Linked DNA regions of Solwaraspora sp. WMMD1047. The protein of the gene in region 1 interacts with the protein of each later gene in a pairwise test. Links are inferred from orthologs where the notes say so. Each region holds a gene or a part of one and is shown on either strand. Other genes may lie near its edges.

Region 1 (14,219 bases):
CCGGGAAGTCGGTGCCCCAGGCGGCGACGGGGGAGAGCTCCAGGAACGGCGAGTCCCGGTCGAGCAGCAGCTCGATCCGCTCCCGCGGCAGCAGCTTGCCCCGGGCGTGGTGCCGGTCGGTGTACTTCGCCCCTCCGCCGGAGCGGGCGGTCCCCAGTGCCGCCTCCAGCTCCGCGAGCCGGTCCAGCATCGCGTCCCGGTTCTCCCGGTACGCCGGCGCATCCGGGTCGACGGCGGTCGTCAAGACTGTCACCGCGGGCCTCCTCGTTCCGGTCCGGTCAGCTCCGGCAACTCCGGGCCTGCCGCCTGCGGCAACTCCGGCTCAGTCGGCTCCGGAGACGTCGGGCCTGCCGGCTCCGGTGACTCCGGCTCAGCCGGCTCCGGCAACGTCTCCGCCGGCAGGTCGACGATCCGGGAGCGGAGCAGTTCGCCGAGCGCCTTGGCTTGCGGGTCGAACCGGGTCGAGCCGGCCACCCCGGGTCCGAGCAGGCCCCGCAGCACGAAGTTGATCGCCCGCAGGTTCGGCAGTTCGTACCGTTCGACCGGCAGGTCGGCGGTATCCGGCAGCAGTTCGCGCAGCCGGTCGACGGTGAGCCAGCCGCGCAGCCAGGCGTACCCGGGATCGGTGCGGGCCCAGACCCCCAGGTTGGCGTCGCCGCCCTTGTCCCCGGACCGCGCCCCGACCACGCTGCCCAACGGCCCACGCCGACCTCCCGCATCCGCCACCGGCCCCGGCTCGCGGTCCGCCGGCCCGGATCTGACGGTCACCGGGTCTGCCGGTCGGGTCGGGTCCGGCGGTCGGGTCGGGTCCGGCGGTCGGGTCGGGTCCGGCGCGGACACGGCAGGTCGGGCCGGGACCGAGGCGGTGTGGGTCGGTGGCGGGATCGGCACCCGTTCCCCGGTGGGTAGTACGGCGACCTGCCGCACCGACTCCTGCGGCACCTCGTCGGCGGTGAACACGCCGTACGGGGTGGCGTCGCCAGGCACGGTGGTGAGGGTGCAGCCGGGGTAGGAGGCCAGGGCCAGCTCCACCGCGGCCGCCGAGAACGCCCGCCCGGCCCGCTTCGGGTCGCTGTCGCGCAGGTGTACGTGCAGCAGCGCGCTCGCCGCCTCGGTGTCGGTCGCGTCCGGGTGGTCGGTGCGGGCCAACACGAACTCCAGGCCGTCGCCGACGGTATCGGTGAGCTGGGTCCGCACCAGCTCGGCCTTCGCCTCGAGGTCGAGTCCACAGAGGACGAACGTCATCGAGTTCCGGAAGCCGCCGAGGTTGTTGAGGCCGACCTTGAGGGTCGGCGGGGGCGGTGTTCCCCGTACCCCGGAAACCAGGACCCGGTCCGGACCCGGCGCGGTCAGGGTGACCGTGTCCAGCCGGGACACCACGTCCGGGCCGAGGTAGTCGGGGCCGCCGATCTCGTAGAGCAGTTGCGCGGTGACGGTCTCCACGGTGACCGCGCCGCCGGTGCCGGGATGCTTGGTGATGACGGCCGAACCGTCCGCGGGCAGCTCGGCGATCGGGAAGCCGGGGCGCCGGCCGCCGTCGGGCAGCTCGGTGAAGAAGCTGAAGTTGCCCCCGGTCACCTGGGCGCCGCACTCGATCAGGTGCCCGGCGACCGTCGCCCCGGCCAGCGCGTCGAGGTCGTCGCGGCCCCAGCCGAAGTGCGCGATCGCCGGGCCGACGGTGAGCGAGGCGTCGGTGACCCGGCCGGTCACCACCACGTCCGCGCCGCCGACCAGGCATTCGGCGATGCCAAAGGCACCGAGGTACGCGTTCGCGGTGAGCGTGTCGGGCCGGTCCAGCGCGTCGCCCTCGACGTGGCCGACCCGCACCGGCACCCCGAGCCGGTCGGCGAGGGCACGCAGCGCGGCGGCCAACCCGGCCGGGTTGAGCCCGCCGGCGTTCGTCACGATCTTCACCCCGCGATCGGCGGCCAGCCCGAGGCAGGACTCCATCTGCCGCAGGAAGGTGCGGGCGTAGCCGAGGTCGGGATCGCGCAGCCGGTCCCGGCCGAGGATGAGCATGGTCAGCTCGGCCAGGTAGTCGCCGGTCAGCACGTCGAGGTCGCCGCCGTCGAGCATCTCCCGCCAGGCGTCGAACCGGTCGCCGTAGAAGCCGGATGCGTTGCCGACCCGCAACACGGCGGATCGGCCGGTCATCCGGCAGCCGGGGTCGCCGTCCGGCCGGCCCCCGCTGGGCCGGCGAACGCCTGGGCGATGTCGAGCCACTCGTCGGCGACCGGGCCGGTCGCGACCAGTCCGAGGTCGGAGCGGTGCCGGCGCTGGGTGACCAGCAGGCAGAAGTCGAGGGCGGTGCCGGTGACCCGGTCGGCGGCGCCGGTCGGCCCGTACGCCCACTCGCCGCCGTCCGGCGCGCGCAGCTCGACCCGGACGGGCACCTCGGGCGCCGGCCGGCCGTGGGCCAGAAAACCGTTGACCAGGGTACGGGTGCCCAGGTGCGCGACATGCCGTAGCCGGCCGGTCGGGACGCGCTCGTGTTCGAGTGCGTCGGCGATGTCCTGGCCGTGCGCCCAGGTCTCCATCAACCGACCGGTCGCCACGGAGGCGGGCGACATCTGCACGCCGAACCAGGGGATCTTGGTGCCTTCGGGGACGCCGGTCAGGGCGGTGGCCAGCGCCGTGCGGCCGGCCCGCCAGGCGGTCAGCAGGTCGGTCGGGTCGGGCGCGGCGGCCAGCACCTCCGCCGCGCCCTTGTCGACGAAGCCGGACGGGTCGGCGGCGGCTGCGCTCAGTGTGCCGAGGAACGCGTCGAGATCGGTGCTGGCCTGCAACGAGACCTGGTCGGTCCAGTGCAGGTGGGCGATCTGATGGGCCACGGTCCAGCCGGGCGCCGGGGTGGGCCGGGCCCAGTCGGTGGCCGGCCGACCGGCCACCAGCGCGTCCAACTCGGCGGACTCGTCGGCCAGGTCGGCGAGCAGGGCGTCGAGGTCAACCATGGTTCCTCCGGTCTTCCGGTGCGCGCCGGCCAGCCGCACTGTCGGCGGCAGGTCTGGACTGCGTGGTGGTGGGTGGGTCGAGGATGGTGGCGAGTTGGCGTTTCCAGGTGTCGAGCAGGGCGGTGCGGCGGGCCGAGTCGTCGGCGAGCAGGTTTGCCACGCCCAGCCCGCGCAGCAGGTCGAGGGTCGCCTGGATGGACTCGCGGACCCCGGGGCGGCGCTCGTCCGCGCCGAGCAGTTCGACGGTGAGCCGGTGCATCTCCCGGCCGACCATCGCTTCGAGGGGGACCAGGGCGTCGCGCAGGTCGCGGTCGGTGCGGGCGGCGACCCACAGCTCCAGCGCGGCGGCGAAGAGTGGACCCGTGAAGGCCGTGGCGAGCATGTCGATCACCCGGTCGAGCCGGCGCGGCCCGGCCGGCAGCGCGGCGGCCTCGGCCCGGATCTCGTCGGCGCGCAGCTGCGCGAGGTGCCCGACGGCGTCCACCACCAGGGCCGCCCGGGTCGGGTAATGGTGCAGCTGGGCGCCCCGGGAGACCTGAGCGCGGGCTGCGACGACAGTGGTGGTGGTCCCGGACCAGCCGTACTCGACCAGGCAGTCGACGGTGGCGGTCAGCAGACGAGCCCGGGTGGCGCGACTGCGCTCCTGCTGCGGCACCCGTTCTGTGGACACCGCACCAGCCTCCCGCTCCATAAACAAACAGTCAAGTCTGATTGTTTATGTCGGCGCCGTGGCGGCCTGGCGTGCGGTCCCTCCGGCAACGCTCAAGGTTCTGCGGCACCTGCCGCCGATGGCTGACGGGCTGGCGGTCAGGTCGAGGTGCGGTCGGTCAGGTCTATCCAGTAGTCGAGTACCACGCGGTCTGCTGGGAGCACGATGTCGGTGGCGATCTCGACCACGCGCTCTCCGGCGTAGGTCTGTCGGGTGATCGTGAGGACGGGTACGCCGCCTGGGATGCGAAGGGTCTCGGTCTCATCGCGGACCGGCATCCGCGACCGGACCTGTTCCCGGATTCCGGTGATCACGACCCCGAGGCTGTGGAGTTGGGCTGTGTTGCCGCCGGGCCACGGTTCCCGGTCGGGATCCGCCACGGGCGTGCCCGCCACCATCTCCAGGAGCAGGCAGGACGTCGACATCTGCTGAGCTACGCCTTCCGCGTGGAAGACAAACTGGCGTTCCAGCAGCATGGTCTCGGGTGCGACTCCGAATAGCTCCGCCCTGGCGGTGCCTGCCGGAACCTCCCGGAACGTCTTGTCGAGACGGTAGTCGTGCCAGCCGACGTGATGATCGGCGGTGAACGACGTGGCGGGCGGCAGTTCGCCACTGAGCTGAGCAAGTTCGTGGTGGTACCGGTCGGAGCCCAGGCGCCGGATCGGCAGCACGGGTCTCGCGTAGGTGCCTCGACCCATCTCGGTGACGGCCAGGCCCTCGGAACGCAGTAGTGCGATGGCTTCGCGCGCGGTGCCGCGGCTGACGTCGAACTCGCCCATCAGGGTGGACTCGGATGGCAGCAGCGAGCCAGGCGGGATGGCGCCGGACATGATCCGGCCGCGTAGCTCGTCGGCGACCCGCCGGTAGCGGGGACGCTCGTGCTGGGAAGGCACGTCGATCACCGTACCGTCGTCCGCCCCGTGACGAATCTTTCACCCTGGGCGACCACCTATATAGATGGGTGGTGTGTATAGGTGTAGCGTGTGGACAAACGGCCGTGGGACGAGATAGATCCACACCTTCTGTCGGCCGTCCAGTCTGGACGCGAGAACTACGACACCAGCGGCAACTGGATCTCGCTCGTGATCGCGTCCGCTCCGCTGGGTGCGGCGGTCGGCTGACAGGGGTCTCGGCCGCCGCACCCTCCGCCCCGGGAGGTGTGCGACCGATGGAACCGACAGATGCCCGACCGGCCCGCAAGGGCGACGAGCTACGACAGGCGGCCGACGTCGCCCGCGACGCCGCAATCGATACCCGGATCAGACAGGCACTGGACCTTGGACAACAGGGCCAACCCCGGCTCGCGCCGCCGTGGTTCGACAACCGACGACCCCACCGGTACGACGCCAGCCCGCGCAAGCAGCCGGCGGGCGGTGCCACCGATGACTGACGACGGCGCCCCCACCTGGGCGAACAGGGTCGAGGCCGCGCGGCGGGTCAAGCAGGCACGCGACGCCGGGGTCCGCTGCTGCTGGTCCTGCGGCCCCGGCTGCGACGAACTCGACTGGGCCACCCAAGTGCTCGCCGAAGCGGCCCGGCGACCACCGGTCGGCCGGGCCGTCTCCCGCGCACTACGCAGCATCGGCTAACGAACATCCGTCGTACACATGTGCTATCCACAGGCTGTCCATAACGGTCACGAGGTACGTAATCCCACGTCTGGACCCTGGTGAAGCTTTGGCTCGGGAGGAAGGCATGTCCCTACCGCAGAAACCGAGAACGCTGGTCCTACCGGAGGGTGACCAGTGTCCAAACTGCGCTGGCACTCTGCAGGTCGTGGGACACCGACGGCTCACTTACCGGCATCGTAGGGACCGCAATTCCCTGTTGCTGCGTCCGCTACCCCAGCAGCGCGAGGGGGCGGTGCCCCTGTCATGTCCCGACCTGGCCGTACCAGGACGGACACACCGGCTGGATTCCCACGAATGATCCCGCCGCGTACACCGGGGTCTTCTTCACCCGGTGTCCGGGCCACCTCGCGGCGCGACGGCTGCGTATCGCGGCCGCGTAGGCGACTGGACGCGTGGCCATGGTTCACTCGCCTGCGCGCTATGGGCCCCACTCGTAACGGCAGTGTCTACACCGGCACCGGCGAAAGGATCGCCCGTTGGCACTGCTGCGTGACTACCACGGCCACCCCTACGAACTGACCGACGTTCAGGATGCGGGGCGTCGTTTCGATGGGCAGATCGACACAATCATGCCGCACGGGGGCTGCGGGCAGACCCTGACCATCGGCACCCAAGATCAACCCGTCCTGCGCATCGACATCGACATCGACACCGACCGGGCGGCGGTGCGCTGGCTGCCTGACGGCAGTTACGCCATCGAGCAAGAGGCCGGTACGCCGATCACCGTCTACGAGTCACCCGATACCGGCCTGGTCGACATTCCGGCCAACCTCGCCCGCGTCACCTCCGTGGTCGCCCGGGCCGCAGTCCTGGAATACACCGCCACCGGCCGACGCCCGACCAACGTGCGCTGGGCAAACGAGGAGCAGCCCTCTTCGTGACCGTGACCTCGCTTTGGAAGCGGGTACGAGGTGGACGAGCGTCGCGTCATCGTGGGCCTTTTGGGCGAAGCGGTGCAGCTTCTCAGGACGTAGTACGACCGTCGCGAGGTCCGAAAACGCGCAGGGCGTCGGCATCGGTGGCGGTGGCCCGCAAGTAGTAGTCGGCCCACCGAGCCGCGTCCGGATAGGTCGAGTTGGCGGCGACCTCGGCGCAGGCGGCGTCTACGTCGTAGACCGTGCGGCGTAGCTCCACGCCTGGTCCGAGCAGCGCCCAGTGCGCCCCGGAGCGCCCGTACGGCATCCCCACGCTGCCCGGGTTCACGACCAACCGCCCGTGCGCCAGCCGGACGTACGGCATGTGGGTGTGTCCGCCGACGACGGTGCGGACGCCCTCTTCCGTGCCTTCGAGCACCTCCGCCCACCGGTCCAGCCGCGAGTCGACGAGGACGACCTCCTCGTCGTCGCGGGGAGTGGCGTGGCAGAACAGCACCGGACCAAGCCCTGCCACAGGCAGCGTGGCCGAGGTGGGCAGGTCGGTGAGCCGGTCCAGGTGGGTCCGGCCCAGTTGGTCGGCCGCCCACGGCAGGATCGGGTCGGGGATGTCGACCGTCCCGCCCCGCCGGTAGGTCACCATCATCCGCTCGGCGTTGCCGCGTACCCAGACCGCCCGGTCGCCGATTTCGGTGAGCAGGTCCAGGACCTCGACCGGTTGCGGGCCAGCCGCGATGTCCCCCGTCAGCACCACCCGGTCGGCGGTGGCAACCTCCGGCTCGGCCAGCACCGCCGCCAGCGCCGGCAGTACGCCGTGAATATCGGACAGGACAGCGACCCGGTTCCGCATCGGCCCACCCTGTCAGCCACCCGAGGCGGCTGTCCCGCCCTTCTGCTTGGGGCAGACCAGAGCCTGGGTCCCTGTCACGTCCGGACCGGCAGGTCGTCGTAGACGAACAGGGATCGGCGAGCATCCGCCACCGTACGCAGCGCCTCCAATGACCGGCCTGAACCGTCCCGGGTGATTCGCCAGACCTCCAGGACCGGCGCCGCATCTCCGAGCCGCATCCGCTGCTGCTCTTCTCTGGTGGGCAGTCTCGCGGAAAGTGACTCGGTGAAGGTCGCTGGGACGAGCCCGGCGGACAGCATCGCCGCGTAGACCCCACCGACCACCTTCCCCGGTTCTGCCAGCGGCGTGCCCTCCACGAGCTCGGCGGGCAACCACGAGTCCTGGAGTTGGGCGACATCGTCGCCCGCCCACATCTCGCGAGCCCGGTGCACCAGTTCGGCCCCTTCGGGAACATCGAGCTGAGCGGCAAGCGAGGCGTCTGCGGTCGCCCGGTTCACCCCGACAACCTCGGCCCGGCCCGGCACACCCTGCTGCGCGCAGGCCGTCTCCCACGGCCCCAGGTGGTTGTCTGACCGGCTCCCATCCGTGACGTCGGCGTACCTGGTCACTGACAGGCGTACCGGCGGCTCGGCCACCACGGTGCCCTGGCTCGTCGCCGAGACAAGCAGACCACCTGCCTTGAGCACAGCCAAGGCGCGACGGACCGTCTCCCGCGCGACGCCGTACTGCTCGGCCAACTCGTGCTCCGTCGGGATACGCGATCCCGGCTGGAAATCCCCCCGCTCGATGGCCGCCCGGAGCATCTCCGCGATCGCGCGGTATCCCGTTGCCACCTTCGGTCCTCCCCTGTCACATCTCTGCCAAGTATGCGTACGCAGACCCTTGACTATCCACCCCGGCTCAACGGAAACTCGAATCAGGGTTTGCATATGCAAACTCCGCCAGGGTAAGTGGTCGGCCGGTGTTACGTGGCGTCAGCCGGAAGGCATCCGTCGTACACATGTGCTATCCACAGGCTGTGGGTGACGGAAACGGGAGGTGCTTAGTCCCATGGCTGGATCCTGGTGACGCGCTGGCTCGGGAGGAAGGCATCAGTAATGTCCGTACCCCAGATACCGAGACCGCTGATCATGCCGGAAGGCGACCCGTGTCCGAACTGCACCGGCAAGCTGCTGGTCGTAGACGTCGACGGCTCACTTACCGGCGCCGTCGGGACCGCGGTTCCCTGTTGCTGCGTCCGCTACCCCGGCGGCGCGAAGGGGCGGTGCCCCTGTCATGTCCCGACCTGGCCATTCCGGGACGGACACACCGGCTGGATTCCCACGACCGATCCCGCCGCGTACACCGGGATCTTCTTCACCCGGTGCGCCAGCCATCCTCACGAGCGGAGGCCGAGCATCACGGCCGCGTAATCGACGCCACGCAGGAACCTGGTCCCGCCCCAGCCCTGCACGTCGGCCCGTGATCGCGACGGGTTCGGGTCGCGCCAGATCACCGGATCCTTCGTGATCACAGGTGCGACCAGTGGGGCTGCGGCTGGGGCTAGACGCGGGCGCGGCGGGCCAGGCGTTCCGGGTCGAGGATGATGATGCTCTTGCCGTCCAGGCGCAGCCAGCCGCGCGAGGCGAAGTCGGCGAGTGCCTTGTTGACGGTCTCCCGGGAGGCGCCGACGAGCTGGGCGATCTCCTCCTGGGTGAGGTCGTGGGTGACCCGCAGGACCCCGCCGTCCCGGGTGCCGAACCGGCCGGCCATCTGCAGCAGGTTCTTCGCCACCCGCCCCGGCACGTCAGTGAATATCAAGTCGGCCAGCGCGTCGTTCGTCCGGCGCAGCCTACGGGCGAGCACCCGGAGCAGCTGCTCCGCGATCTCCGGGCGGTTGTTCAGCCAGGGGCGCAGCGCCTGCTTGCGGAGCCGGGCCAGCCGGGTGTCGGTGACCGCGGTCGCGGTGGCCGTACGCGGGCCGGGATCGAAGAGGGAGAGCTCCCCGACCATGTCGGAGGGGCCCATCACGGCAATCAGATTCTGTCGGCCGTCGGCGGCGCGTCGGCCCACCTTGATCTTGCCGCTCAGGACAATATAGAGGCTGTCGCCCGGTTCGCCCTCGTTGAAGACGATCTCGCCCTTGCGGGACTCGATGATCTCCATCTCCTTGGCGAGCGCCTCGGCGGCCTCCGGGTCCACGCCCTGGAAGATCCCGCTGCGTGCCAGTACCTCATCCATAGCGCACCTCCACCCGCGCGTGCCGTCCGCCGGCCGGGTCCGCCGGTCGGTCATCCGTCGCGCGTTCGCCAAGTCTAGGCGCCCGCCGGCCGTGATCGGCGGTGCACCCCGGGAATCTTGATCCAGAAGCGTAACCGATCTGTTCTCATACCTCGCTACGATCGCGCTCCCACGGGCTCGTCGGGGCACTCCCGGGGCTCCTGCTTCGGCGCCGACCGCTAGGGTCGGCCCGTGATCACCGGTCCCGCGCTGACGTCCCGGCGCGAGGATGGCCTCGATCTTCCGCTGCTGGTCTGGCGGCTGCCGGGGCCGGCGCGGGCGATCGGATCCGCGCCGCTGGGCGGCGGGATCGGCGAACGGCGCTGGTTGATCAACGCGACCGTGCCGATGTCGTACCGCCGGGACGACCCGGATGCGCACCTGGCCGCGCTCGCCCACGACCTCGACCTGGTCGGACCCGGTATCGGCCTGCTCACTGGCGTCGACGTCGCCGACCTGGTGACCCGCGAGGAGACCGGGGTGCGCGTCTGGGCGACCATCGGGCTGGGCACGCCGATCCTGGCCGCCGCCCCGGAGCCGGCAGCGCCCGGGTCGGCGCCTGCGATCCTGGCCGTCTCACCGGAGAGTTCAGCGCCCGGGTCGGAGTCGGTGCCCGCGACGCCGGAGTCGGCAGGGTCGGCGGCGGTGCGGGTGCCGGTCCGGCCGCGATCATCGCCGGCTCCGCGCGAGGTGGGGACGGTGAACATCGTCGCCTGGGTGCCGGTCGGGTTGAGCGATGCGGCGCTTGTCAACGCCGTCGGCACGGTGACCGAGGCCAAGGCCCAGGCGCTCTGGGAGCTGGGGCTGGCGGCCACCGGCACCGCGACCGACGCGGTGGTGGTGCTCTGCCCGCCGGACGGCCCGCGGGAGGCGTACGGCGGTCCGCGGTCCCGCTGGGGTGCCCCGCTGGCGCGGGCGACCCGGGACGCGGTCGTGGCCCGTGGACCGGACCCCGGTCCGGCCTGGTCGGTCCGGTACGCGGCCGAGGTGAAACGAGCCGCCGACCGGCACGAACGCTGAAATGTCCGGACGGTCGGTCAGTCGTCCCCCGGTACCGGTTCCGGTACTGTCTGCTGGCGATGTCCACACACGCTGATCAGGCACCCAACCGCCCGGGACGCCCCCGCCGACGACTGCTCGGCCGGCCGGCCCTGGTGCTGGCCGCTGTCGTCGTACTGCTGGTCGGGCTGGGCGTGGTCGGTGTCGCCGCGGCCGGGTTCCTCCGCGACGAGCCGCCGGCGCCGACCTGGCAGGCCGGCTCGGCCGACAGCACCGGCGGGACCGGCCAGTCGGCGCCGACCCCGAGCCCGACGCCGGCCGACCGGGCGATCTCGATGTCCGCGACCGGCGACATCGTGCTCGGCAACGCGCCGAACCGGCTGCCGGCCAACGACGGCGAGGGCTTCTTCGACTCGGTCCGCGACGCCCTCGCCGCCGACCTGGTGATGGGCAACCTGGAGGAGCCGCTGACCGAGGACACCGGGACCGGCAAGTGCGGCGCCGACTCCACCCGGTGCTTCCAGTTCCGGGCCCCACCGTCGTACGCCAAGCACCTGGCCGACGCCGGTTTCGACCTGCTCAACCAGGCCAACAACCACGGGTACGACTTCGGCGCCGCCGGCTACCGCAACACCCAGCAGGCACTGGAGCGCCACGACCTGCTGCACACCGGCGCGGTGGACCAGATCACCGTCACCGAGGTCGAGGGGGTCAAGGTCGCGGTCGCCGGCTTCTCCTCGTACGCCTGGAACAACAGCCTGGTCGACATCGCCGCCGCGGAGAAGGTGATCGAGAAGGCGACCACCATGGCCGACCTGGTCGTGGTCCAGGTGCACATGGGTGCGGAGGGGTCGGAGATGACCCGCGTCAAGCCCGGCACCGAGCTGTTCCTGGGCGAGAACCGGGGCGATCCGGTCAAATTCTCGAAGGCGATGATCGACGCCGGTGCCGACCTGATCGTCGGGCACGGGCCGCACGTGCTGCGCGGCATGGAGTTCTACCAGGGCCGGCTGATCGCGTACAGCCTCGGGAACTTCGCCGGCGGCGGCAACATGCTCAGCAACAACGGCCGGCTCGGCTGGGGCGGGGTGCTCAAGGTCGAGCTGAACGCCGACGGGAGCTGGGCCGGCGGGCAGTTCCTCTCGACGTACATGAACGGGGCCGGCAAGCCGACCATGGACCGCGACCTGCGCGGGTTGAAGCTGATTCAGCAGCTCAACCGCTCCGACTTCCCGCAGACCGGCGCGAAGCTGGACGCCAAGGGCGTCATCTCGCCGCCACCGGCCGACTGACCGGCGACGACCGCGGCCGGGCCGCCGGGCCCGCGGTGGCGTCACAACCCCGACGTACGCTGACCTCGTGACCAGTACCCCCATCAGCGCCGGCCCGGTCGGCGAGACCGACCTCGGCCGCAAGCGGCGGGCGCGCCGGATGGCCCGCGTGCTGGCCGAGACCCATCCGGACGCGCACTGCGAACTGGACCACCAGGGGCCGTTGCAGCTCGCGGTGGCCACGGTCCTCTCCGCCCAGACCACCGACAAGAAGGTCAACGAGGTCACGCCGAAACTGTTCGCCCGCTACCACAGCGCGGCCGACTACGCCGGCGCCGACCGGGCCGAGCTGGAGGAGCTGCTCCGACCCACCGGCTTCTACCGCAACAAGACCACCTCCCTGATCAACCTGGGCCAGGCGCTGGTGGAGCGGTACGACGGTGAGGTGCCCGGCCGGCTGACCGACCTGGTGACCCTGCCGGGGATCGGCCGCAAGACGGCGAACGTGATCCTCGGCAACGCGTTCGGGGTCCCCGGGATCACCGTCGACACCCACTTCCAGCGGCTGGTCCGGCGCTGGGGCTGGACGGCCGAGACCGACCCGGTCAAGATCGAGAGCGCCGTCGGCGGGCTCTTCGAGAAGCGGGACTGGACGATGCTCTCGCACCGGGTGATCTTCCACGGGCGGCGGGTCTGCCACGCCCGGAAGCCGGCCTGCGGGGCCTGCACGCTGGCCCCGCTCTGCCCGTCCGTCGGGCTGGGGCCGACGGCGGCGCCGGCCGCGGCGAAGCTGCTCAAGGGCCCCCGCGCGGTCGAGTTGGTGGTCGCGGCCGGCATCGACCCGGGCCTGGTCCCGGCGACGGCCGTGGCGGCGGAGGTGCCGTGAGACCCCGCTCGGCCGGGCCGCTGCTGGCTCTGGTGCTGCTGCCGCTGGCGCTGCTCGCCGCCGGCTGTTCCGGTCCGTCGCCGGAGCCGGACCGTCGGTCGGCCACGGCCGGGTCCGACCCGGCGCCGTTCGAGCCCTGCCCGAAACTCGACGTCCCGCCGGTCCCGGCGGGGTCCTCGGCCGCGCCTGCCGCACGCGCTCCGGCCGAGAGCCCGGCGGAGGCCCCACGAACGGCGGCCCTGGGAGTGGTGGCCATGGAAACGGCCCCGGGTGGCGGGCATCGGGCGATGCCAGCCGTGACGCTCGACTGTTTCGTCGGCGGGGAGCGGGTCGACCTCGGCGCACTGCGCGGCCCGGCAGTCGTCAACCTCTGGGCCTCCTGGTGCGGGCCGTGCCGCAAGGAACTGCCCGCCCTGCAGCGGCTGCATGAGCGGGCCGCCGGCGCGGTGCGGGTGATCGGGGTGGACACCCGCGACCGGCGGGCGGCCGCCGAGGAGACCGCCGCCGACCTCGGCATCACTTTCCCGCAGTTCTTCGACGAGCAGGAGCGGCTGCTGATCGGGCTGGAACGTCGGGTCATCCCGGTCACCGCCTTCGTGGACGGCCAGGGCCTGATCCGGCACCTGGACGAGTCCGGCGCCCTCGACGACGAGACGCTCGGCAAGCTGGTCGAGCAGCATCTCGGCGTGGCGGTGGCACCGTGACCGGCCACGCCACCGGGGGCGGTGCCGGCGGGTCCGGCGCCACCGGCGGCGGGGCCGACCAGCTACCCGGCTGGTGCGAGCCGCTGCTCAGTCGGGTCCGGGCCGCCCGGCGGGAGGACTTCACCCGGTTGCGGACGCCCACCAGCGGCGGTCGGGAGAGCGCCGTGCTGGTACTGCTCGGCGAGGAACCCGGCCAGGGACCCGACGTGCTGATCATGCAGCGCGCGGCGACCCTGCGTAACCATGCGGGGCAGCCGGCCTTCCCGGGCGGTGCCGCCGACGAGGGGGACGCGGACCCGCCGGCCACCGCGCTGCGCGAGGCGAACGAGGAGGTCGGTCTCGATCCGACGAGCGTGACGGTGCTGGCCCAGCTGCCGAGGCTGTGGATTCCGGTAAGCGAATTCGTGGTCACCCCGGTCCTCGGCTGGTGGCACCGGCCGCACCCCGTGCACCCCCGGCAGCCCGCCGAGGTGGCGCACGTGGCCCGGCTGCCCGTCGCCGAGCTGGTCGACCCCGACAACCGGCTCCGGGTCCGCCACCCCAGCGGTTGGGTCGGGCCGGCCTTCCAGGCCCGCGGGATGCTGGTCTGGGGCTTCACCGGCGGAGTGCTCGCCGCGCTGCTCGACATGGCCGGCTGGAGCCGCCCCTGGCCGCTGGACCGGGTGGTGGACCTGCCCCCGAGCCAATCGCTCCCGACGCCGTCCGCCGGCGCGGACTGACCGTCCCATGATCGAGTCACGGAAGCCGTTGCGGCGACCGCCCCGTACCCTTAACGGGTGTCCGCCGTGGATGTCATCCTCATCCTGCTCATGCTCGTGTTCGCGATCAGCGGCTACCGGCAGGGCTTCGTCATCGGTCTCCTCTCGTTCGCGGGGTTCTTCGCCGGGGCGCTGATCGGCCTGCAGCTCGGGCCGCTGCTCGCCCAGCGGTTCGCCGACGGAGCGACCCGGGTCGGCGTCTCGCTGGTCACGATCTTCGGGCTGGCCGTCCTCGGCCAGGCGCTGGCGGGCTGGGTCGGCTCGCACCTGCGGCGGGCGATCACCAGTCACGCCGGCCGCAAGGCCGACGACATCGGCGGGGCGTTCGT
Region 2 (14,720 bases), 5.0 Mb from region 1 along the record:
CACGTCGAGCTCGGCGGGTTGCCGGCCGGCCGGGAGTACTTCTACCGGTTCCGCGTCGAGCGGTACGTCTCGCCGGTCGGCCGCACCCGCACCGCACCGCCCCCGTGGGCCATGGGCGGGCCGCTGGCGATGGCGTTCGTCTCCTGTTCGCAGTACGAGCACGGCTGGTTCACCGCGTACCGGCGGCTGGCCGAGGCCGAGCCGGACCTGGTCCTGCACCTCGGCGACTACCAGTACGAGTACACCGCCGGCGCGTACGTCGCCCCGGGCGGCAACCCGCGCGACCACGAGGGCCCGGAGACGGTGACGCTCGCCAACTACCGGCAGCGGCACGCCCAGTACAAGACCGACCCGGATCTGCGGGCGGCGCACGCCGCCGCGCCGTGGCTGGTGGTCTGGGACGACCACGAGCTGGACAACAACTGGGCCGACGAGGTGCCCGAGCGGCCGGAGAATCCGCAGCCGGGCTTCCTGGACCGGCGGGCGGCCGCCTTCCAGGCGTACTACGAGAACATGCCGCTGCGGCGCGGCTCGGTGCCGCGCGGCATCGACATGCAGCTCTACCGGCGGGTCCGGTGGGGCCGGCTGGCCACCTTCCACCTGCTCGACACCCGGCAGTACCGCGACGACCAGGCCTGCGGGGACGGCTACCGGGACTGCGCGGCGGCCGGCGACCCGGCCCGGTCGATCACCGGCGCCGAGCAGGAGCGCTGGCTGCTGGACGGGTTCCGGCGGTCGGAGGCGCGCTGGGACATCCTCGGCCAGCAGGTCTTCTTCGCCCAGCGGGACAACGACGCCGGACCGGCGACCGTGACCAGCATGGACGCCTGGGACGGCTACGTGGCGTCCCGGGAGCGGATCACCCGGGGTTGGCTGGACGCGGGGGTGCGCAACCCGGTGGTGCTCACCGGTGACGTGCACGCGCACTGGGCCAGCGACCTCAAACTCGACTACGCGGACCCGACCGGACGCACGGTCGGCAGCGAGCTGGTCTGCTCCTCGATCACCTCCGGCGGCGACGGTGCCGACTCCGACCCGGCCAGCCACCCGTTCCTGGCCATCAACCCGCACCTGCGGTTCTACAACAACCAGCGGGGGTACGTGCTGACCCGGCTCACCCCGCGGCAGCTCACCGCCGACTTCGAGGTGGTGCCGTACGTGAGCAGCCCGGGAGCGCCGGTGCACACCCGGGCGTCGTTCGTCGTCGAGGACCGGGTCCCCGGCCCGCAGCAGACCTACGACCGGCCGCTCGACCCGGCCCCGGCCCGGTCCGGTGCCGACCGGGGCACCGACCAGGGCGCCGAGACCGTCGACCGGGAGACGACGCGGCCCTGACCGGCCCCAGCGGGCGCCCGGCGAGGTCAGCCGGGCGCCCGACGGGGGTCAGCCGGCCAGGAAGGAGAAGCGGACCTGGCGGGTGGCGTTGTCGCCGTTCGGGTCGACCAGGCAGATCGACTGCCAGGTGCCGAGCGCGAGCCGGCCGCCGAGCACCGGCAGGGTGGCGTACGGCGCCACGAAGGCGGGCAGCACGTGGTCCCGGCCGTGCCCCGGTGAGCCGTGCCGGTGGCGCCACCGGTCGTCGGCGGGCAGCAGGTCGTTGAGTGCGCTGAGCAGGTCGTCGTCGGAGCCGGAGCCGGTCTCGATGATGGCCAGGCCGGCGGTCGCGTGCGGGACGAAGACGTGCAGCAGCCCGTCGCCCGCGCCGGCGAGGAACCGTTCCGCCTCGGCGGTGAGGTCCCGGACGGTCGGCCGGGACCCGGTGCGGATGGTGACCACTTCAGTGCGCATGGGCCCCAGTTTGCCGGACCGCCGCCCGGCGGGCCGGATCACCCAAAGTTACCGGTCGGTACATGTGTCGATCGTCGCCCTGCGGCGGCTAGACGTGACGCGGGAAGGCACCAGGGGGCAGGATGGTGCTAGAGACGTAAACCACACACACAACCGAGGGGACGCCCGTGGCCACGGAACGCAAGCGCCCGGTGATCAGTGACGGCCTGCCGAGCCAGCTTCCGGACATCGACCCCGAAGAAACCGGCGAGTGGGTCGAGTCGCTCGATGGCGTCATCGACGCGCGGGGCGCCAAGCGCGCCCGGTACGTCATGCTGCGGTTGCTGGAACGGGCCCGGGAGCGTCAGGTCGGGGTGCCGCCCCTGACCACCACCGACTACCTCAACACCATCGCGCCGGAGCGGGAGCCGTGGTTCCCCGGCAACGAGCACATCGAACGGCGGATCCGCGCCTTCATCCGGTGGAACGCCGCGATGCTGGTGCACCGCGCGCAGCGCCCCGAGATCGGGGTCGGCGGGCACATCTCCACCTTCGCCAGCTCGGCGTCGCTCTACGAGGTCGGCTTCAACCACTTCTTCCGGGGCAAGAACCACCCCGGCGGCGGCGACCACATCTTCTACCAGGGCCACGCCTCCCCCGGCATGTACGCCCGCGCCTATCTGGAGGGCCGGCTCACCGAGCACCAGCTCGACGGGTTCCGGCAGGAGCTGTCGCACCCCGGCGGCGGGCTGCCGTCGTACCCGCACCCGCGGCTGATGCCGGACTTCTGGGAGTTCCCGACCGTCTCGATGGGACTCGGCGCGATAAACGCCATCTACCAGGCCCGGTTCAACCGCTACCTGCAGCACCGGGGCATCAAGGACACCTCCGACCAGCACGTATGGGCGTTCCTCGGTGACGGCGAGATGGACGAGCCGGAGTCGCTGGGCGCGATCGGGGTGGCCGCCCGGGAGGAGCTGGACAACCTCACCTTCGTGATCAACTGCAACCTGCAGCGGCTGGACGGGCCGGTCCGGGGCAACGGCAAGGTGATGCAGGAGCTGGAGGCGTTCTTCCGGGGCGCCGGCTGGAACGTGATCAAGGTGGTCTGGGGCCGGGAGTGGGACCCGCTGCTCGCCGCCGACACCGACGGCGCGCTGGTGAATTTGATGAACACCACCCCGGACGGCGACTACCAGACCTACAAGGCCGAGTCCGGCGCGTACGTGCGGGAGCACTTCTTCGGCCGCGACCCGCGCACCCGCAAGATGGTCGAGCACCTCTCGGACGAGGAGATCTGGAACCTCAAGCGGGGCGGGCACGACTACCGCAAGCTGTACGCGGCCTACAAGGCGGCCACCGAGCACACCGGACAGCCGACGGTGATCCTGGCCAAGACCATCAAGGGCTGGACGCTCGGCTCGCACTTCGAGGGTCGCAACGCGACGCACCAGATGAAGAAGCTGACGCTGGAGGACCTGAAGACCTTCCGCGACCGGCTCTACCTGGACATCCCGGACGAGGTGCTGGAGGCCAACCCGTACCTGCCGCCGTACTACCGGCCGGCCGACGACTCCGACGAGATGACCTACCTGCGCGAGCGGCGCGAGCAGCTCGGCGGCTACCTGCCGTCGCGGCGGACCGCGCCGGTTCCGCTGCGGATCCCGGGTTCGGAGCGGTTCGCCGACGTCAAGAAGGGCTCCGGCAAGCAGAAGGTCGCCACCACGATGGCCTTCGTCCGGCTGCTCAAGGACGTGATGAAGGACCGGGAGTTCGGCAAGCGGTGGGTGCCGATCATCCCGGACGAGGCGCGCACCTTCGGCATGGACTCGCTCTTCCCGACCCAGAAGATCTACTCCCCGCACGGGCAGAAGTACACCTCGGTGGACCGGGAGCTGTTCCTGTCGTACAAGGAGGCCACCAGCGGCCAGATCCTGCACGAGGGGATCAACGAGGCCGGCTCGGTCGCCTCGTTCACCGCCGCCGGGTCGTCGTACGCCACCCACGGCGAGCCGATGATCCCGCTCTACATCTTCTACTCGATGTTCGGCTTCCAGCGCACCGGTGACGCGTTCTGGGCCGCCGCCGACCAGATGGTCCGGGGCTTCGTGCTGGGCGCCACCGCCGGCCGGACCACCCTGAACGGGGAGGGCCTGCAGCACGAGGACGGCCACTCGCACCTGCTGGCCGCCACCAACCCGGCGGTGGTCGCCTACGACCCGGCGTTCGCGTTCGAGATCGCGCACATCGTCGAGAACGGTCTGCACCGGATGTACGGCGAGCAGCCGGAGAACATCTACTACTACCTGACCGTCTACAACGAGCCGATCCTGCAGCCGGTCGAGCCCGAGGACGTGGACGTCGACGGGCTGCTGCGCGGCATCTACCGCTACTCGCCGGCCCCGGCGGCCGGCGGCGACGAGGCGGCCCCTCGGGCCAACATCCTCGCCTCCGGCACCGGCATGCAGTGGGCGCTCAAGGCGCAGCAGCTGCTCGCCCAGGACTGGGGGGTGGCCGCCGACGTCTGGTCGGTGACCTCCTGGACCGAGCTGCGTCGCGACGCGGTCCGCTGCGAGGAACACAACCTGCTGAACCCGGGCGGCGACCAGCAGGTGCCGTACATCCAGCGCAAGCTCGCCGACACCGACGGCCCGGTGGTGGCGGTCAGCGACTGGATGCGGGCCGTGCCGGACCTGATCTCCCGGTGGATCCCGAACGACTACACCTCGCTGGGCACGGACGGGTTCGGCCTCTCCGACACCCGGCACGCGCTGCGCCGGCACTTCCACGTCGACGCGGAGTCGATCGCGGTGGCGACGCTGCGGCAGCTCGCCAAGGCGGGCAAGGTGCCGGCGTCGGTGCCGGCCGAGGCCGCCAAGAAGTACGCCATCGACGACGTCACCGCCGCCCCGGTCGGCGAGACCGGCGGCGACTCGTAGGCAGGTGCGCAGTCACCGTCCCGCCGGATCAGTCCTGGCGGGACGGTGAGTTCGCCGGTCCGCCGGCGTGGGTCGGCCGATCCGCAAACCGCAGCCGGTCAGCAGGCCGCAGCCGGTCAGCAGGCCGCAGCCGGTCAGCAGGCCGCAGCCGGTCAGCCGACCGCCGTCAGCGTCGCCAGGCCGGTCAGTCGGGCCAGTGAGCCCTCCAGGTCGGTGCCGACCCGGCGCATCCCCCAGCGCAGCAGCGCGCTGCTGACCGGGCCGGCCGGCCAGCGGACCACGATCAGCCGGACCGAGGTGTCCCCGTCGTCCTCGGCGGTGAGCTCCACGTACACCTCGGTGCGCGCCTCGGAGCGCGCGCCCGCACCCTCGGCCCGCTCGCGCCAGGCGATCAGGGTCGGTTCCTGGTAGGCGATCACCTCGGCGTCCAACATCGCGCCGTCGGCGGCCTCCACCCGGTGCCGGCGGCCGACGCCGTCGCCGGAGACCACTTCGGCCTGCCGGACCCCGGTCAGCCAGGCCGGCAGGTGCTCGGCTCGCCGAACCACCTCCCAGACGGCCTCGATCGGTGCCGCCACCCGGGTGCAGCGTTCAATCAGCATCATCTGCAGTCGCCTCCATTGAGGGCATTAACTGACCATTACCCACCTTAGCCGCATAACCGGACGAATCCGGACGCCCTTCCGTCGACACGCCGCGCCGTCTAGAGTGCGAGCAACTTTCGCGTCTTGCGCTGGAGGGCTGATGAACCGGGGTCCGTCGCTCGACTTTCCGGCCGGCTTCACCTGGGGCGCGGCCACCTCGGCGTACCAGATCGAGGGGGCCGTCGACGCGGACGGCCGCGGCCCGTCGATCTGGGACACCTTCACCCACGCCCCGGGCGCGGTCGCCGACGGCAGCACCGGCGACGTCGCCTGCGACCACTACCACCGGTACGCCGAGGACGTCGACCTGCTGGCCGGGCTCGGCGTCACCGCGTACCGGTTCTCGATCAGCTGGCCCCGGATCCAGCCGACCGGCAGCGGCCCCGCCAACCCGGCCGGGCTGGCGTTCTACGACCGGCTGGTGGACGCCCTGCTCGACCGGGGCATCGACCCGGTCGCCACGCTCTTCCACTGGGACCTGCCGCAACCGCTGGAGGACACCGGCGGCTGGCTGTCCCGGGACACCGCGACCCGGTTCGCCGACTACGCCGGGCTGGTCGCCGACCGCCTCGGCGACCGGGTGAAGCTCTGGATCACCCTCAACGAGCCGTTCGTGCACATGAGCTTCGGGTACGGCGTCGGCAGCCACGCCCCCGGCCGGGCGCTGCTCTTCGACGCCTTCCCGGTGGCCCACCACCAGATGCTCGGGCACGGGCTGGCCGTCGCCGCGCTGCGCGCCCGCACCGGCGCCCCGGTCGCCATCACCAACAACTACTCCCCGGTGCGGGCGTTCGGGTCGGCCGGCGCCCAACCGGGCGACGCCGACCTGGCCGCCGCGGCGGCCTTCCACGCACTGCAGAACCGGCTCTTCACCGACCCGCTCTTCGGCCGCAGCTACCCGGCCGAGCTGCCGTTCGACCTGGCCGTGGTCCGCGACGGCGACCTGGCCACGATCGCCGCGCCGCTGGACGCGCTCGGCGTCAACTACTACAACCCCACCGGGGTACGGGCACCGGACGACCCGGCCGGGCCGCTGCCGTTCGAGCTGGTGCCGCTGACCGGCCACCCGACCACCAGCTTCGACTGGCCGGTCGTCCCCGACGGCCTGCACGAGCTGCTCACCGGCCTGCACCGCGAGTACGGCCCGGCGCTGCCGCCGATCCAGATCACCGAGAACGGCTGCAGCTACGACGACACGGTCGGCCCGGACGGCCGCTGCCACGACCCGGACCGGGTGGCGTACCTGGACGGGCACCTGCGGGCCGTGCACCGGGCGATCGCGGACGGCGTGGACGTGCGGGGCTACTTCGTCTGGTCGCTGCTGGACAACTTCGAGTGGGCCGAGGGGTTCACCAAACGGTTCGGCCTGGTGCACGTCGACTTCGACACCCAGCGCCGGACCCCGAAAACCTCGTACGCCTGGTACCGGGACGTGATCGCCGCCGGCCGGCTGCCGTGACCACCTTCGACCCGACCCCGGCCTCGCTGCCACCGCCGGCCGCGCTCGCCGAGCCGACCGACCAGGTCCGGCCGCGCTGGATCGCGCTGCTGTTCAGCGCCAACCTCGGGCTCTGGATGGCGTTCTTCACCCCGATCCAGGTGCTGCTTCCGCAGCAGATCGAATCGATCTCGCCGGGCGACAAGGAGGAGATGCTGGCGCTGGTGACCGGCCTCGGCGCGCTGGCGGCGGTGCTGGCCAACCCGATCGCCGGTGCGCTGTCGGACCGGACCCGGCCCCGGCTGGGCGGGCGCGACTTCGGCCGCCGGCACGTCTGGACCGTCGTCGGCGGCCTGCTCGCCGCCCTCTCCCTGGTCCTGCTGGCCCAGCAGCGGACCATCCTCGGGGTCGCGGTCGGCTGGGTGGCCGCCCAACTCTGCCTCAACGCGATGCTGGCCACCCTGACCGCGGCGGTGCCGGACCGGGTGCCGGTGCCGCAGCGCGGCGGGGTCTCCGGCTGGGTGGGCATCCCGCAGGCCCTCGGCCTGGTGCTGGGCGCGATCCTGGTCACCGCCGTGGTGACCGGAAACGCCGCCGGCTACGTCGCGGTGGCGATCGCACTGCTGCTGCTGTCGCTGCCGTTCGCGCTGCTGACCGCCGACGACCCGCTGCCCCGGGGCGCCCGCGCCCGGCTTCGGCCCCGGGACCTGCTGGCCGGGCTCTGGGTCAGCCCGCGCCGGCACCCGGACTTCGCCTGGGCCTGGGGCACCCGCTTCCTGGTCCAGATCGGCAACGCGCTCGGCACCCTCTACCTGCTCTACTTTCTGCAGGACGAGGTCCGGCACGCCGACCCGGAGGGCGGGCTGCTGGTCCTGATCCTGCTCTACACGGTCGGCATGATGGCGACGGCCGTGGTCGCCGGCCGGCGTTCGGACCGGTCCGGCCGGCGCAAGATCTTCGTGATCTGGTCCGGGGTGGTGATGACCGTCGCCGCGCTGCTGCTCGCCATCTGGCCGGTCTGGCCGATGGCGATGGTGGCCGCTCTGCTGCTCGGCGCCGGCTACGGGATCTACCTGGCCGTGGACGCGGCGCTGATCACGCAGGTGCTGCCCCGGGCGACCGACCGGGCCAAGGACCTCGGCGTGATCAACATCGCCAACTCGGCGCCCCAGGTGCTCGGGCCGGCGCTCTCCGCCCCGATCGTGGTGCACCTGGGCGGCTATCCGACCCTGTACGCGGTCACCGCCGTGGTCACCCTGCTCGGCGCCGTCCTGGTCGTCCAGATCCGCTCCGTACGCTGATCCCCGTCCGGTCGCCACCCCAGCGGCCCGACCTCAGCCGGTGGCCAGCAGCGCACCGACGGCGGCCGACAGGACCACGACGGCGGTCACCGCGCCGGTGGCGACGAACCGGGGCCAGTGGATCCGTACCCCGGCGGCCCGGCAGCGTTGCAGCCAGAGCAGCGTCGCCAGCGACGCCCAGGGCAGCACCAGCGGGCCGACGTTCGTGCCGATCAGCAGGCCGAGGAGCTGATCGTGGTTGCCGGCCGGGACGACCGCCTCGCCGGCCAGGTAGGCCGGCAGGTTGTTCACCAGGTTCGACAGCCCGGCCCCGGTGGCCGCCGCCCGCCAGATCCCCGCCGGGCCGCCGTCCGGGCCGATCAGCTTCGCCATTTCGGTCAGCAGTCCGTGCCGGCTGATCGCCTCCACCACGAGGAAGAGCCCGGTCACCGACCCGAGCAGCCGCCAGGAGACCAGGCCGCCGCGCAGCCCGGCCCGGTCCCGGGCGGCGAACGCGGCCACCAGCGCCAGCGCGGCGGCCACCGCGACGATCTCGATCGGCACCCCGGCGAGCACCCCGGCGGCGAAGCAGCCGCAGGTGACCGCCGCGACCCGGAACAGCACCGGATCGCGGGGACGGTGCCGGGTCGGCGGCGCGTACCGCCGCTCGTCCCGCAGCCCTCGCCGCCAGTAGAAGATCCACAGGCAGCCGGCGGTGGCCAGCAGCGCCGCCGCCTGCGGCACCGCCATCCGCTCCGCGAACCCCAGCGGGCTCAGGTCCACCCGGTCGGCGGCCAGCAGGTTCGTCAGGTTGGAGATGGGCAGCAGCAGGCTCGCGGTGTTCGCCAGCCAGACGGTCGTCATCGCCAGCGGCAGGGTGGCGATGCCGGCCCGGACCGCGACGGCAAGCATCACCGGGGTCAGCAGGACAGCGGTGGTGTCCAGGTTGAGGATCATGGTGGTGACCGCGGCGAGGCCGACGCTGAGCGCGAAGAGCGCCGGGTAGCTGCCCCGGCCGGCGATGGCCATCCGGACCGCCAGCACGTCGAAGACCTCGGCCCGGGCCGCCAGCTCGGCCAGCACCAGCACCGCCACCAAGAAGATCAACAACGGCGCGGTACGCCAGAGGGCGGCCGCCGCCCGCTCGGTCGGCAGCAGCCCGGTCGCCAGCAGCCCGGCGGCGAGCGCCAGCAGCGCGATGGGGAGCAGGTCCGGCCAGCCCGGCCGGGGTGCCCGCCACCTGCGGCCGGGCGGCCGCGCGGTGCGTACGCCGGATTCCGCCGGGCCGGTGTCGCAACTCATTGTCGAGCGGTTCCTCCCTGGTCAGCCCCGCTATCTTCACCGCCCGGGCCGGGTACCCAAACCTGGTGGCATTGCACCGGGGGTCCGGCCGTAGGCTGAGGGCGTGACGGTACGCGTACGCTTTGCCCCTTCTCCGACTGGAATGTTCCACGTCGGCGGTGCCCGCTCGGCGCTGCAGAACTGGATCTACGCCAAGCAGCGCGGGGGGGTCTTCGTGCTGCGGGTGGAGGACACCGACGCGGCCCGGAACAAACCGGAGTGGACCGAGGGCATCCTCTCGGCGCTGGACTGGATCGGCATCCAGCGCGGCACGTACGAGGGTCCGTACTTCCAGTCCGCGAACGCCGAGGAGCACCGGGCCGCGACCGCCCGACTGCACGCCGCCGGTCGGGCCTACTACTGCGACTGCAGCCGGGAGGCGGTCCAGGCCCGGACCGGGTCGCAGTACCGGGGCTACGACGGCTTCTGCCGGGACCGCGGGCTGTCGGCCGCCCCCGGTCGGGCGCTGCGGTTCCGGACCCCGGACACCGGCGAGACCGTGGTGGTGGACCTGATCCGGGGTGAGCCGACCTTCGAGAACCGCCTGATCGAGGACTTCGTGATCGCCCGCGGCGACGGGTCCCCGGTGTTCCTGCTGGCCAACGTCGTGGACGACATCACGATGGAGATCACCCACGTGATCCGGGCCGAGGAGCACCTGCCCAACACCCCGAAGCAGCAGCTGCTCTGGGAGGCGCTCGGCGTCAAGCCACCGGTCTGGGCACACGTGCCGGTGGTGGTCAACGAGAAGCGGCAGAAGCTGTCCAAGCGCCGGGACAAGGTGGCCCTGGAGGCGTACCGGGACGAGGGCTACCTGGCCGCCGCGATGCGCAACTACCTGATGTTGCTGGGTTGGGCGCCCGGCGGCGACCGGGAGATCGTGCCCTGGTCGGTGATTGAGACCGAGTTCCGGCTGGAGGAGGTCAACCCGTCGTCGGCCTTCTTCGACGAGAAGAAGCTGCGGGCGTTCAACGGCGAGTACCTGCGGGCGCTGCCGGTCGACGAGTTCGTCGCCGCCTGCGGGCCCTGGCTGACCGGTACGGCGACCATCGCGCCACCCCCGTGGCAGCCGGCCGAGTTCGACCCGGTGGCGTTCGCCGCGGTGGCCCCGCTGGCCCAGACCCGGATCGCGGTGCTCAGCGAGATCGTCCCGACCGTCGACTTCCTCTTCCTGGCGTCCCCGCTGATCGACGAGGCCGCCTGGACCAAGGCGATGAAGGAAGGCTCCGCCGAACTGCTCGACGAGACGATCGCGGCCTTCGATTCGCTGCTGCGCTGGGACGCCGAGACCCTGAAGGCCAGCCTGGAGGAGGTCGGCGCCGCCCGTGGCCTGAAGCTGGGCAAGGCGCAGGCGCCGGTGCGGGTCGCGGTGACCGGACGGGGCGTGGGGCTGCCGCTGTTCGAGTCGCTGGAGGTGCTCGGCCGGGACCGGACCCTGACCCGGCTGCGGGCCGCCCGGGTCCGGCTACCCTGACCCGGGCGGTCGGCGGCGGGTCGGCTGCCCGGACCCGATCCCCCGCGATGGCCGGGATCAGCCGGTCCGTCGGCGGCGGACCAGGAACACTCCGCCGGCCAGCGCCGCCAGGGCCAGGACCGCGACCACCAGCCAGGGCCACCAGGCGGTCGGATCGGCGTCGCTGGCCCGGTCCAACGGTGCCGGCTCGGCCGACGGCGCGGCGGTCGGGGCGGCCGGGGTCGGGGTCGGGGCGGCGGCCGAGGTCGGTGCCGGCGTCGGTGCGGTGCCGGTGGTCATCGTGAACTGGATCTCCCCGGAGATGGTGTGGCCGTCCGAGGAGAGCGTCCGGTACTGGACGATGTAGACACCGGCGGCACCCGGCTTGAACGGCACCGTGACCCGCGACCCGTCGAAGGTCGGCTTCCCGCCGGCCGCCGGGACCTCGTCGGGACCGGTCACGGTCACCGTGGTGTCCTCGGGCTTCAGGCGGGACAGGAAGTTCAGCTGGATCCGGCGTGGTGGCTCCGCCAGTTTGGCCCCGTCCTTGGGGTTGCTGCCCGTGAACGCGTTGTGGGCGGCGGCTGGCGAAGCCAACGCGAACACGGAGAGCATCGCTCCGGTGACAGTTAACAAGAGCGCTACAGTGCGGGTCCGGCCGCCCCCCATGGTCCCCTCCACAAAGCTACGATTCGAATAGGTGATCTACGGCTCGTCCGGTTAGTCGGTCGGAGATCGCGGGTAGTTCCAACTTCAGCTCGTTCCGGTGCAACCGAGCGACGTTCTGCGGAGTCTTTCAGATAGCGCCCCGGTTCGCGTCCATTGCGGCTGGCGCTTCTTCGACGAACCAGCGCGTGACCTGCACAAGACCATCCATCGAAACGGGGCGAGGGGGTCGGCAATGGTCCGACGGATGAGTCTCCGACTCGTGATCGTCACGTTGCTGGGCGCGATCGGCGTCTGGTTCGGCAGTCCTGGCACCGCCCAGGCCGCTCCGAAGGAGCCCAAGGGCCCGACCACGGTAACCATCACCGGCGACGACATCGGCGCCCCGATCAACGTGCAGGCGGCCGACGCCCCGGAGCTCTTCGCCGCGCTGCTCGACCAGGTGAGCTACCTGACGGGCGCCGGGCAGACCACCGCACCGAAGAAGGCCGACCTCGGTCCTAAGTACACGGTCGTGCTGCTGACCGACGACGTCGCCAAGCAGACCTACGACCTGTACCCGCTGGCCAACGGCGGACCGCGCGCACACCGGCCGGCCAAGCAGCCGGAACGCAAGTCCACGGCGGCCTGGTTCTTCGGCCGGCTCAGCATGTCCGAGACGCTCCGGGCGGCCGGCGCACCGCTGCCGGAGCGGTCCGACCCGATCAGCGGTGGCATCGGCGGCGGCGAGCGGGTGATCCCCGACGAGGGGCTGGGTGCGGGCGACAACCTCGACCGGGTGCTCGGCGAACTGCGCCATCTGCTGCTGCTCAACGGCGCCGTACTGCTGACCATCACCCTCGGCCTGGCCGGGATAGCCCTGTTGGTGCGCCGCCGCACCCGGTGACGGTCCGGTCAGCACCAACGGCCCGGCGGCCGTTGCCGGCGGGTTGGCCGCGGCCTGGGTCGGACCGCGCCGTGCCGATGTGCGCCGGCCCAGCCGGACCGGTCGGTCTGGCAGCCCGTCGAGGGCTCGGACTCCGCCGCCTCCGCCCGAATGACCGGCTCGTCGGGATCACCCTGCTGCTCGGTGGCGTCGCCGACGCGCTGCCGCGGCACCCGCCCAGCCGGCCCGGCCACCGCGCCGGCCGGCCCCACCCCGCCACCCGGCGTGGTGCCGGTCTCGACCTCGGCGGCGGCATCGCGACAAGCGCCCGACTCGCGCCCAGTGCCTGACTCGTGACCAGTGCCTGACTCGTGACCAGGGGTGAGATCGTGACCAGGGGCGACCTCGCGGCCGGGGGTGGCGCCGCAGACCCAGCGGAGGAACTCCCGGTCGGTGCGGGCCGGGCCGCGGTCCTGGTCGCCGCGCAGGTGGTGCGGGTCACCGGTCACCCGGTGGGGCTCGGCCTCGTGTCCCATCGCGGCCTCCTCACGCTCGCCGTCGCCGTGTGGGCGTCGCCCGGCCGGCGGGCACGTGCCACGGTGGCTGACGGCCACGGATAGCGGCTGGACCGACGTGCCGGGTGGTGTCACCGTACTGGCACACCATGACACGGTCGACGCCGCCGTCTGCGGTGTCCGCTGGATGCGACCAACGGACCGCTGCGTGAGCTGGGCGGACACCTCATCGGTCAGGTCTGCGGCTTGCCGGGGAAGAGGGTTGCCCAGAGCGGGAAGGCCACGAACCAGATGGCGATCGCCACGCTGAGCCGCAGGATCCACGCGGTCAGTTCGGCGGTCCGGTCGGCGTCGCCGACCATCAGCACCCCGAGCCCGAGCAGCCCGCAGGCGACCGCCCACCCGAGCACCGCCTTGCCCCACTCCCGCCACTCGTACCGGGTCCGCGCCCAACCGCTCTTCGGCGGCTTCCACGGCGGCGGACCACCGGCGAACCGGTGCGCGAAGCGCTGGTCCGCCCACCGCACGATCGAGTGCCCGAAGGCCACCGAGAAGCCGAGGTACGCGGCCGCCAGGCCGTGGGTGAAGTCGGCGGTCGCCCCGCGGCGCAGGTCCAGCACGGTGGCGGCGAGCAGCACCAGGTCCACCAGCGGTACGCAGATCAGCAGGACCGCGCTGAGCCGCCGCATCCGCAGCAGGTACCGGGCGACGAGCCCGGCCCCGAGGACCACCCAGAACCCGATCTCGCACGCGGCGATCACCGCCAGCAGCATCGGTCACCCCTCCTCATCGACCGTCGGCCGGGTGGCGGCCGTACCCTCAGCCTGCCCCGGCCGCCGGGGCCGCGCGTCGGCGTACGGGCCGAGATCCGGGTCCGTCGAAGGATGGTCCCGGCGGGTACCTCTTTCGGCGGATACCGGTGGCCGGCCGGCTCCACCGCGGGGTCGAGGCCGCCGCCGCCCGGTTGTGGTGGGATCGGAGCATGACCGGGAGCGCGGCGGTGCTGACGCGGCTGGGGCTGGATCGCGGCTCGCTGCGCCGGGACCTGGCGATCGCGACCGGCTATCTGGTCGGCGGCCTGGTGCTCTACAGCATGGGCTTCCACCGGCAGATCACCGCCGCACCCGACCATCTGCCCGAACGGCTCCTGCTGGTCACCCTCGGGGTCGGCTGTGTGGCGGTGGCGCTGCGCCGGGTCGCCACCCGGACCGGGCTGGCCCTGGGCACCGCGGCCACCCTGGCCGACCTGCTGTTCGGTGGCTCGCTCGGCACCCTGCTCGTCTACAGCCAGGTCCTCTACGACTCCTGCGTCTTCGGTTCGCGGCGGATGTGGCGGGGCCTGCTGGTGGTGACCGTGGCGTTGACCCCGGCCGCCGCCCTGCTCGGCGTCCTGGTCTTCTGGTCGTGGCAGGGTGCCCAGTTCGGGGTCCTGGTGGCGCTGATCGGTGTGCTGCCGGTGGTCACCGGGATCAGCGTGCGGCAGTACCGCGACCAGGCCGCCGCGGAGCGGCTCCGCGCCGAGCAGACCGCCCGGCTGGCCGAGCTCGACCAGCGGCAGGCGGTGGCCGCCGAGCGGACCAGGATGGCCCGGGAACTGCACGACGTGATCGCCAACCACCTGAGCGCGGTGGCGATCCACGCGACGGCGGCGCTCTCGGTGGCGAGCCTGGACCGGGAGCAGGTGAATCAGGCGTTACGGGTGATCCGGGAGAACAGCGTGCAGGGGTTGGCCGAGATGCGCCAGATGATCGGCCTGCTCCGGGAGCCGGCCGAGCCGGACAGCACCGACAAGGCGGGCGCCGGAGACCGGGG

What was found.
Region 2: the proteins of nth (region 1) and aceE interact in binary tests that used the Escherichia coli proteins (3 or more experiments, as listed by UniProt). The link is inferred for Solwaraspora sp. WMMD1047 from one-to-one orthologs.

What each region holds. Positions count from the first base shown.
Region 1 is NZ_JARUBL010000001.1:365,791-380,009, forward strand. What follows is about bases 10,746-13,565. They hold nth (endonuclease III), read left to right. Parts: upstream 10,746-11,702; coding sequence 11,703-12,428; downstream 12,429-13,565. Other genes in these bases: O7627_RS01765 (CapA family protein), read left to right, coding at 10,746-11,563; O7627_RS01775 (TlpA disulfide reductase family protein), read left to right, coding at 12,425-13,132; O7627_RS01780 (CoA pyrophosphatase), read left to right, coding at 13,216-13,565. In the rest of the region: O7627_RS01700 (carboxyl transferase domain-containing protein), read right to left, coding at 1-253; O7627_RS01705 (acyclic terpene utilization AtuA family protein), read right to left, coding at 250-2,154; O7627_RS01710 (TIGR03084 family metal-binding protein), read right to left, coding at 2,151-2,951; O7627_RS01715 (TetR/AcrR family transcriptional regulator), read right to left, coding at 2,944-3,621; O7627_RS01720 (GntR family transcriptional regulator), read right to left, coding at 3,759-4,562; O7627_RS01725 (hypothetical protein), read left to right, coding at 4,644-4,781; O7627_RS01730 (hypothetical protein), read left to right, coding at 4,829-5,050; O7627_RS01735 (hypothetical protein), read left to right, coding at 5,043-5,249; O7627_RS01740 (Imm1 family immunity protein), read left to right, coding at 5,768-6,172; O7627_RS01745 (metallophosphoesterase family protein), read right to left, coding at 6,255-7,013; O7627_RS01750 (GntR family transcriptional regulator), read right to left, coding at 7,088-7,846; O7627_RS01755 (Crp/Fnr family transcriptional regulator), read right to left, coding at 8,556-9,233; O7627_RS01760 (adenosylcobinamide amidohydrolase), read left to right, coding at 9,465-10,292; more of O7627_RS01765, read left to right, coding at 10,352-10,745; more of O7627_RS01780, read left to right, coding at 13,566-13,851; O7627_RS01785 (MarP family serine protease), read left to right, coding at 13,909-14,219. UniProt on the Escherichia coli protein: DNA repair enzyme that has both DNA N-glycosylase activity and AP-lyase activity. The DNA N-glycosylase activity releases various damaged pyrimidines from DNA by cleaving the N-glycosidic bond, leaving an AP (apurinic/apyrimidinic) site.
Region 2 is NZ_JARUBL010000001.1:5,380,114-5,394,833, forward strand. Bases 1,586-4,906 are described here. They hold aceE (pyruvate dehydrogenase (acetyl-transferring), homodimeric type), read left to right. Parts: upstream 1,586-1,955; coding sequence 1,956-4,706; downstream 4,707-4,906. Other genes in these bases: O7627_RS24545 (YjbQ family protein), read right to left, coding at 1,586-1,788; O7627_RS24555 (SRPBCC family protein), read right to left, coding at 4,859-4,906. In the rest of the region: O7627_RS24540 (alkaline phosphatase D family protein), read left to right, coding at 1-1,335; more of O7627_RS24545, read right to left, coding at 1,384-1,585; more of O7627_RS24555, read right to left, coding at 4,907-5,311; O7627_RS24560 (GH1 family beta-glucosidase), read left to right, coding at 5,451-6,809; O7627_RS24565 (MFS transporter), read left to right, coding at 6,806-8,089; O7627_RS24570 (SLC13 family permease), read right to left, coding at 8,123-9,370; gltX (glutamate--tRNA ligase), read left to right, coding at 9,474-10,883; O7627_RS24580 (copper resistance CopC family protein), read right to left, coding at 10,941-11,477; O7627_RS24585 (hypothetical protein), read left to right, coding at 11,764-12,414; O7627_RS24590 (hypothetical protein), read right to left, coding at 12,423-12,929; O7627_RS24595 (hypothetical protein), read right to left, coding at 13,142-13,681; O7627_RS24600 (histidine kinase), read left to right, coding at 13,891-14,720. UniProt on the Escherichia coli protein: Component of the pyruvate dehydrogenase (PDH) complex, that catalyzes the overall conversion of pyruvate to acetyl-CoA and CO(2).